DNA from 2 places in the Neisseria polysaccharea genome. Region 1 is predicted to be linked to the other one. Evidence: predicted binding sites of a transcription regulator. Region 1 holds the regulator's gene; the other holds the start of a gene.

What was found. Region 1 encodes FNR, which switches genes on or off when oxygen is low (the NO sensors DNR and NnrR bind a similar motif). Its sites were predicted from a motif close to TTGATNNNNATCAA; they were not measured.
Region 2: a site for FNR is predicted at 1,893-1,906, ahead of RDY34_RS00385 (universal stress protein). Genes of this name have one in related genera too.

What each region holds. Positions count from the first base shown of each region.
Region 1 covers NZ_CAUJNZ010000007.1:93,406-98,085, forward strand. The annotation lists gene hemN (oxygen-independent coproporphyrinogen III oxidase) at 1-926, opposite strand, end outside; gene fnr (fumarate/nitrate reduction transcriptional regulator Fnr) at 1,059-1,793, shown strand; gene RDY34_RS06060 (CysB family HTH-type transcriptional regulator) at 1,906-2,856, opposite strand; gene RDY34_RS06065 (OmpA family protein) at 3,220-3,915, shown strand; gene thiL (thiamine-phosphate kinase) at 4,280-4,680, shown strand, end outside.
Region 2 covers NZ_CAUJNZ010000001.1:81,892-86,571, forward strand. The annotation lists partial or broken gene RDY34_RS00370 (hypothetical protein) at 1-256, opposite strand, end outside; gene RDY34_RS00375 (EndoU domain-containing protein) at 649-834, opposite strand; gene RDY34_RS00380 (tRNA threonylcarbamoyladenosine dehydratase) at 1,063-1,875, opposite strand; gene RDY34_RS00385 (universal stress protein) at 2,092-2,556, shown strand; gene rph (ribonuclease PH) at 2,638-3,363, shown strand; gene RDY34_RS00395 (TetR/AcrR family transcriptional regulator) at 3,426-4,010, opposite strand; gene RDY34_RS00400 (TonB-dependent receptor) at 4,302-4,680, shown strand, end outside.

The DNA.
Region 1 (4,680 bases):
GGTTTGGCGAAATGGTCCATGCCGATGAAGACGTAACCGCGTTCTGTCAGGGTTTGGACGCAGTATTGCAGCATATCGAGCTTCTCTTCGCTGTCGGGGACGGCGGCGGTATCGATGCGGCGTTGCGGTTTGAACACGTGCGGCAGGTGGGCGTAGTGATAAAGGGCGAGGCGGTCGGGGGCGAGCGACAAAACGGTATCGATGGTGGTTTTGATGCTTTCCGAAGTTTGGTGCGGCAGGCCGTAAATCAAATCGACGCTGACGGATTTGAACCCTGCCTCACGGGCGGCATCGATGACTTCTTTGGTTTCTTCGTAGCTTTGGATGCGGTTGACCGCCGCCTGCACTTTGGGGTCGAAATCCTGAATGCCGACACTCATACGGTTGAAACCGAGTCTGCCAAGCATGAGGACGGTATCCCGGCTGACTTTGCGCGGGTCAATTTCGATGGAGTATTCGCCGGTGGGGATCAACTCGAAATGTTTGCGGATCATGCGGAAAACACGTTCAATTTGGTCGTCGCTCAAGAAGGTTGGCGTACCGCCGCCGAAGTGGAGTTGGGCAAGCTGGTGTTTTCCGTTTAAATGCGGGGCAAGCAGCTCCATTTCTTTTTCAAGGTATTCGATATAGGCATCGGCGCGGCTCTTGTCTTTGGTAATGATTTTATTACAGCCGCAGTAGTAGCAGATGGTGTTGCAGAACGGAATGTGAATGTAAAGGGAAAGCGGTTTATTTAACGCACCCATACCGCGCAAATGTAAAGCTTTGATATATTCGCCTTCGCGGAAACCGTCGTGGAAACGGTCGGCGGTAGGGTAGGAGGTATAGCGCGGGCCGCTGGCGGGCAGGCTGGCAATCAGTGCGCGGTCAAACTCGGGGCGGTCATCGTTTACATTGTGATTGTTCTGTATCTGAATGATTTTCATGGTGTGTGTGGTTTTATGATGTTAGTCAAATTTTGGATAGTTTGGTAGAATGCCACAGTATGATAAACCTGTCTTGATATGTGTCAACAAGCACATAATCGGGATGGGGCAAAACACACGAAAAGGTACGGTATGGCTTCGCATAATACTACACATCAGATGAAAACCTTGTGTTCTTCCTGTTCTTTGCGGGAACTCTGCCTGCCTGTCGGATTGCTGCCTAACGAGTTCAGCCAACTCGATGCCGTCATCCGCCAAAGCCGCCGCCTGAAAAAAGGCGAATACCTGTTCCGTGCCGGCGAAGCCTTTACTTCGCTCTTTGCCATCCGTTCGGGCTTCTTCAAAACAACCGTCGCCAGTCAGGACGGCCGCGATCAGGTAACGGGTTTCTTTATGTCGGGCGAACTCATCGGCATGGACGGCATCTGTTCCCATGTACACAGTTGCGATGCGGTCGCCTTGGAAGACAGCGAAGTGTGCGAACTGCCGTTTACCCACATCGAAGAACTGGGGCAGAATATCCCCAGCCTGCGTACACACTTCTTCCGTATGATGAGTCGTGAAATCGTGCGCGACCAAGGTGTTATGCTGCTGTTGGGCAATATGCGCGCCGAAGAGCGGATTGCCGCCTTCCTGCTGAACCTTTCCCAACGCCTTTATTCCCGAGGTTTTGCTGCCAACGACTTCATCTTAAGAATGTCCCGCGAAGAAATCGGCAGTTATCTCGGGCTGAAACTTGAAACCGTCAGCCGCACATTATCCAAGTTCCATCAGGAAGGATTGATTTCCGTCGAACACAAACACATCAAGATCCTCAATCTGCAGGTGCTGAAGAAGATGGTATCCGGTTGTTCGCACGCCATTTGATTAACCCGTACGAACATTTCAGACGGCATTCTCAATAAACACAGGGCAGACGAAAACATCTGTCCTGTTTGTTGTATCTGCCGCAAAGTGCCGTCTGAAAACCGGCAGCCGCCTAAATCGAAAAATCCTCGCTGATGGGCGTGTACAGAATCCTATCCACCTTCTCGCGTGTCAGGTGCGGCGCAAACGCTTGGATAAAGTCGTAGGCATATCCGCGCAAATAAGTATCGCTGCGCAAAGCAATCCACGTCGGCGACGGCTCGAACAGGTGTGCCGCATCCACAAGCTGCAAATCGCCGTCCGTATCCGGGTTGTACGCCATTTTCGCCATCAGTCCCACGCCTAAACCCAAGCGCACATAAGTCTTCAATACGTCCGTATCCGCCGCCGTCAATGCGACATCCGGCCGTTCCAAACGGGCTTTGGCGAATGCTCGCGCGATGCTGCTGCCCGCATTGAATGCAAATTCATAAGTAATCAGCGGAAACCCCGCCAAATCTTCAATACGGAGGGGATTCCTGCATTCGAGCAGCGGATGGTCGTTCGGCACAATCACCGCGTGTGTCCAGTCGTAGCAGGAAAGTCTTCCCAATTCGGGGTGGTCGTCTATACGTTCCGTAACAATCGCCAAATCCGCCTCGCCTGAGGTAACCATACGTGCGATGGCGGCAGGGCTTCCCTGTTTGATGGTCAGATTGACTTTCGGGTAGCGTTTCACGAAATCGGCAACAATCAACGGTAGGGCATAACGCGCCTGAGTATGCGTCGTAGCAACCGTCAGCGAGCCGCTGTCGTGTCCGGTAAACTCGCTGCCGATATTTTTAATGTTCTGAACATCGCGCAAAATACGTTCTGCAATATCCAAAACCACCTTGCCCGGCTGCGAGACCGAAACCACGCGCTTGCCGCTGCGGATAAAAATCTGAATGCCGATTTCTTCTTCCAGCAATTTGATTTGTTTGGAGATGCCGGGTTGTGATGTGAATAAGGCTTCGGCCGCTTCGGAAACGTTCAGGTTGTGCCGGTAAACTTCTAAGGCGTATTTCAATTGTTGTAATTTCATGGCGGGTCGGTGTGGGTCTGTGTCGGGTGGCTGAACATTGTTTATAATTTATCATATTTTCTTGCCGTTACGGTATGGGGCTTTGCCGTTGTGTTTGTTGTTTTTGTGCAACGGCAATCGTGCGATATGGAAAAAATCCCCCTAAAGTAATGACACGGAATTGATTTTTCGGCATGATAGACTATCAGGAAACAGGCTGTTTTACGGTTGTTTTCAGGCGTTGAGTATTGACAGTCCGCCCCCTGCTTCTTTATAGTGGAGACTGAAATATCCGATTTGCCGCCATGTTTCTACAGCGGCCTGTATGTTGGCAATTCAGCAGTTGCTTCTGTATCTGCTGTACAAATTTAATGAGGGAATAAAATGACCAAACAGCTGAAATTAAGCGCATTATTCGTTGCATTGCTCGCTTCCGGCACTGCTATGGCGAGCGAAGCCCATATCCACGGTTATACCGTGAGCGGCCAATCACAAGAAGTCGTACGCAACAACTACGGCGAATGCTGGAAAAACACCTACTTCGACAAAGCAACCCAAGGTCGTGTAGAGTGTGGCGATGCAGTTGAACCGGCTCCTGTTGCTGTTGTAGAGCAGGCTCCGCAATATGTTGACGAAACCGTTTCTCTGTCTGCCAAAACCCTGTTCGGTTTCGACAAAGACGTACTGCGTGCCGAAGCCCAAGACAACCTGAAAGTATTGGCCCAACGCCTGGGTCAAACCAACGTACAATCCGTACGTGTTGAAGGTCATACCGACTTCATGGGTTCTGAAAAATACAACCAGACTCTGTCCGAGCGTCGCGCCAACGTAGTGGCAAACTACCTGGTCAGCAACGGTGTGCCTGCCTCTAAAACTTCTGCTGTCGGCTTGGGCGAATCTCAAGCGCAAATGACTCAAGTTTGTGAAGCTGAAGTTGCCAAACTGGGTGCAAAAGCCTCTAAAGCCAAGAAACGTGAGGCTCTGATTGCATGTATCGAACCTGACCGCCGTGTTGACGTGAAAATCCGCAGCATCGTAACCCGTCAGGTTGCTCCGGCTCATGTTCACACCCAACAATAAGCTTTAAAAGCATCTTGCCGATGGGTAGGGTTGGATTCCTCTTCTGTATAAGAGAATAGGTTTACGTATCAAACTCTAATCGGTTCTGATGAAACAAAACAAACCCCGCTTTTGCGGGGTTTGTTTTTAGGGTGCTTGCGGAAACGGTTATTGTGAGAATATGGGGTAGGGGTTATGCTTCATCAAAATTTTCCTGGTGCTTGAAACTCCGGTTTTGAAGGCGATAGAATTTGGATTTGTTTGTGAGGGAACAAACTCTCTCAAATCAGTGCTGTACGCGGTGCTGCGTTTTATGTGCGGTACTGTGTAAAATACAGCAGATTAATAAAAATCAACATGGCGGTGCGTTCGGATATTTTGCGACATGAAAGAATTTGACTTCATCAAACGGTATTTGCAAACAGGTGCGGATAAGGATGTCGTATTGGGCATAGGCGACGATGCGGCGATTGTCCGCCCGCGCGAAGGCTTTGATTTGTGTTTCAGTGCGGATATGCTGCTGAGGGACAGGCATTTTTTTGCAGATGTCAAACCTGAAGACTTGGCTTGGAAGGTTTTGGCCGTCAATATTTCAGATATGGCGGCGATGGGTGCGATACCGCGTTGGGTGCTGCTGAGCGCGGCGTTGCCCGAATTGGATGAAGTATGGCTGGAACGGTTTTGCGGCAGCTTTTTCGGTTTGGCAAAAAAGTTTGGCATCACCTTAATCGGCGGCGATACGACTAAGGGAGATATGGCGTTCAATGTAACCATTATCGGCGAATT
Region 2 (4,680 bases), on a different contig from region 1:
GTAATTCAGCGTAATTTTTAGCTCTTACTTGAAATCTAAACAATATTTTTCCTGCGTAAATTCTCGCATATGTGGGAGAGTTTATACCATAATCTTTGTATAGATGAACAATAGAAATACATTGTTTATCTATGCAATAATAAGCTACTTTTTGTTGGTCAAGATAACGGCAATATATGTAATACATACTGCAAAGTATTACCACTAATAATGTAAAACTTGTTCTTAGGATACATATTTTGCGATAACGTATCTTACCCTGCGCTTGCTCAAATTCGGTGGTATAATTTTTCTTAATAAAATTAATACATTCTTTTAATTTTTCTGTAAAAATTTTTGTTGATATCACAGAAACAATTTCATCAGTTAGCAAGCTATCTATTTGTACTATGTCGCCATTAATAATGACCCCAAAATTTTCTCTATATTGATAAATTTCTTCTTGTGATGATGCATTTTCTTGTATTTCTTTTAATAAAGATTCTGACATTTTTAATAAATGCAAAACTCCTACTCCACCATCATCCATTAAAAAACTACCTAGCCAAGCTAAATTATCATTAGTTTCAAAAACACCAAACCTATCATTACTTCCATCTTTGAAAAAATCTTTAGTAAATATTAAACTCATACTTATTTCTTATTAATTTACATTTTAGGATAAACAGTAATATTTGGTTCTAAATAACCTTCAACTTTTACACCATTTGGTGTAATGCCTTTCCATATTCGAGTAGGTTTTCCACCGCGCAATTCTATACTAATTGTTTTATTTGCAAATGCATGTTCAACTTCATTTTTGATGCGAGCACCATCCCATGATTTTGGAAACATTGTTGAAATTCCACCATTGTTTGTTTTTGGAACCCATCTTCTGGTATATACCATATACTACAAAAAATATCGGAATAAGCATTAGTAATAAAAATGAAAAAAATAACTAAATTATTAACGAATTCCATTAAATAGCTCTCCGATACTTGGTATATTATTAGGAATCATATATTTTATGTTATTTTTTATCCGTATCCTTTTTTGTCCTAAATCATAACCATAGTTTGTTCAAATGCCGTCTGAATCCTGTTTCAGACGGCATTGCTTATTTTTGCCCGCGATGTGTTCCACCGCCGCCTGTGCGCAATACAGTCCGAACGAAGCGGTAACGAGCATACTTGCACCATAGCCCGCGCATGACAAGCCCTGAGGCGCGGCATCGGCAGAACACGCCGCACCCGATTGCGGCGGTGTGATGTTTTCGGTTGAGAACACGCACGGCACGCGCATTTTTTCCTTAGTATCGCGGCTGAAGCCGTAGCGTTTCCGCAAGGTATAGCGCAGGTTGGCAAGCAGGGGGTCGTGGGTGGTGCGGCTTAAGTCGGCGGTTTGGATCAGGGCGGGGTTTTTCTGTCCGCCCGCGCCGCCGCTGATGATAAAAGGCTGACGGTTTTTCACAAAATAAGCCGCCATTGCCGCTTTGACGCGCACTTGGTCGATTGCGTCGATGACGAAATCAAAACCTTTTCCGAAGTATTCCGGCAAATTGTCTTCGGTAACGAAATCTTCAATTTCAAATACTTCGCATTGCGGATTGATTTGTGTAATACGTTCGCGCAAGGCGGTAACTTTTGCTTTGCCGAAGTCGCCGGTCAGGGCGTGCAGCTGGCGGTTGACATTCGATTCGGCAACGTTGTCCAAATCAATCAAAGTCAAACGTCCGATGCCCGTCCGCGCCAAAGCCTCGACCGCCCACGAGCCGACACCGCCCACGCCGATTACGCAGACGTGTGCCTGTGAAAAGTGCGCCAAGGCAGAGTCTCCGTAGAGTCTGGCGATGCCGCCGAAGCGTCGCGAAGAGGTCAAAGCGTTGTCGGACATGGTCGAATCCTGCAAGATTGCGTCAAATCAAAAAGTGAACGAAAGCCGGCAAAAAATGCCTGACTGCACGGAAGCGGCATATTATACTGGAAAGCGGTCAGGCTGTTCGGCTGTTGTATAAAGCCCGACGGCGGGTCTATAATGAAACGGCGCAAACTGTCTCTGCGCCCATCCGACAAGACGGCACCGCGAGGCGGTGCAAAAGGAGAATACGATATGTACAAACATCTGGTCGTTGCCGTTGACGGCAGTGAAACTTCCATCAATGCCCTGAAACATGCCGCCGAACTTGCAGGAATCAACAGCGCGCGCTTGACTTTGGTGCACGTTGCCAATCCTGCCGAATATATGGCGCTTGCCCCTGAATTTTTGCAACACGAGAGTTACGAGGCAGCCGCCATTGCACAAGGTAACGAGGTTTTGGATGCCGCCGAGCGCACCGCCCGGGAACTGGGTGTGGAAAATACCGTTAAACACCTGCTGGTTGCCAATAAGGGTGCGCGCGAAATGGCGCAGGATTTGGTCGATTATGCCGATGAAAACGGTGCCGACCTGCTGGTGTTGGGCACGCACGGGCGCACCGGCCTGATGCACCTTTTGATGGGCAGTTTCGCCGAAACGGTAATGCGCCAAAGCCACCTGCCGCTTTTGATTATCCGCAGCAAAGCCGAAGAGGCGTAGAAATTTTCAGTTTGAAGGCCTTAAATGTGATTTTTCATATTTAAGGCTTTTTAATTTATCTGTTTTTAACGGGAGGGCAGTATGCCTGATTACATCCGCACCTCACGCGCCGCCGACAGCCTGCGCGATATCAAAATCACCCCTCATTTCCTGCCGCATACGGACGGTTCGTGCCTTATTGAATGCGGCAACACCAAAGTCATCTGCACAGCCTCCATAGACGAAAACGTCCCGCCGTTTTTGCGCGGTAAAAACCAAGGCTGGGTAACGGCGGAATACGGGATGCTGCCCGCCTCAACCGCTTCGCGTATGCGCCGCGAAGCTTCGGCAGGCAAACAGTCGGGACGCACACAAGAAATCCAACGCCTTATCGGACGGTCGCTGCGCGCGGTCGTGGATATGGAAAAACTCGGCGAACGCCAAATTTTGATTGACTGCGACGTGATTCAGGCAGACGGCGGCACGCGCACGGCTTCGATTACCGGTGCGTTTGTCGCGCTGCAAATCGCCGTCGGCAAACTGGTTTCAGACGGCATATTGACCGAAAACCCCATCCGCGAAGCCGTTGCCGCCGTATCCGCAGGCGTAGTGAACGGCGTGCCGCTTTTGGATTTGGATTATCCCGAAGACTCCGGTTGCGACAGTGATGTGAATATCGTGATGACCGCATCGGGAAAAATTATCGAAATACAGGGAACGGCGGAAGGCGCGCCATTCAGTTTGGAAGAATTGGGCAAACTGATCGGACTGGCGGAAAAAGGCATAAGAGAGCTGGTGCGATATCAGAAAGCTGCTTTGAATATTTGACATAGTATTTTTAGAAGAATACGACCATCCGGGAATAGTGTGGGGTTTCCGGATGGTTTTCTTTATTTGTCTTGTTTGCCTGTCAGGCCGTACAGAAGCATACCTAATATGGTCTCCAGTAATTTGTCTGGTTTGTTTGAATACAAGGTTGTCAAGGTGGGATGACGCATCAATATATCCGCTTGACGGATGAACAGGTCGATGAGTTCTACCGGCAAATCGGGCTGTATCAGGCGGCGTTGTTGCAAGGTGTGGAAGAAACCGCGCATAAAGGCGTATTTTTCTTCGTTCAATTCGTGGAAAAACCGCTCCAGCTCTAAATCGGTATTCTCCTCGATGTCGCGCAGGAAGTCGGCTGAATAAAGCTCGTCGAACGATTGCCGTTGCAGGGAGAATACGGCTTCGGCGGCTTCGTGCAGGCTGCATTGCCGTGCGAGCAGTGCCTCAAATTCGGCACGGACGCGGTTTTTCTGCTCGGTAACGATTTCTTGCAAGAGCGCGTTTTTGCCGCTGTAATATTTGTAAAAGGTAACGCGGCTGACGGTGGCCTCGGCGCAGATGCCGCTCACGGATACGGCGGAAAAGCCGTGTTCGCGGAACAGGCGGCGGGCGGTTTCGATGATGGTTTGTTGTTTACTGGTAGTCATATAGGCAGAAGGGATTTGATTTTTTTTATAAAAGGTGGTTATTGAAATGATTTGAAAGTCGGATGCTTCATAATATATGGTTGCCCATTATATTTTCCTACGGTAGCAACAAAAACAGCAAGTTGATTTTAATGATAAACACTTGCATTTCTATTTTTTATTTCTTATACTTTACATTAATAGTTCGTTTTATGTAAATCTGTAAATAATAGATATTTACATACTGCCGGAGCGGTTGGATTGCTTGATGTTCAATCCGCTCCAACGTATGCCGTCTGAAAGGATAAGGAAATGCAGAAACCTACCCTCCGCCGCCTGCCGCTGCTGCTTGCCGCCGCTTTCGCCTCCGAATGGATTTATGCCGTCGATGCGGTGCAAGACGCGGAAAAAGTGCAGTTGGAAGAAGTCGTCGTCACCGGTGAACGCACCAACCGCAGCGGCTTTGAAACCGGCACGTCCAACCGCGTTTTCTCCACGCCGAACATCGACCGCAGCGGCCACAACCTTTCCGCAACCGACCTGCTCAAACAGACTGTGAACACGGTGGACTTGGGCGGCGGCAACGATTTGCCGACTGTGCGCGGCGTGGACGGCTCCGGCCCTGCCGTCGGTGCGGTGGCGTTTTTTGCGGGCACGCGGCCGCGCCTGAACCTGTCCATAGACGGCCGCT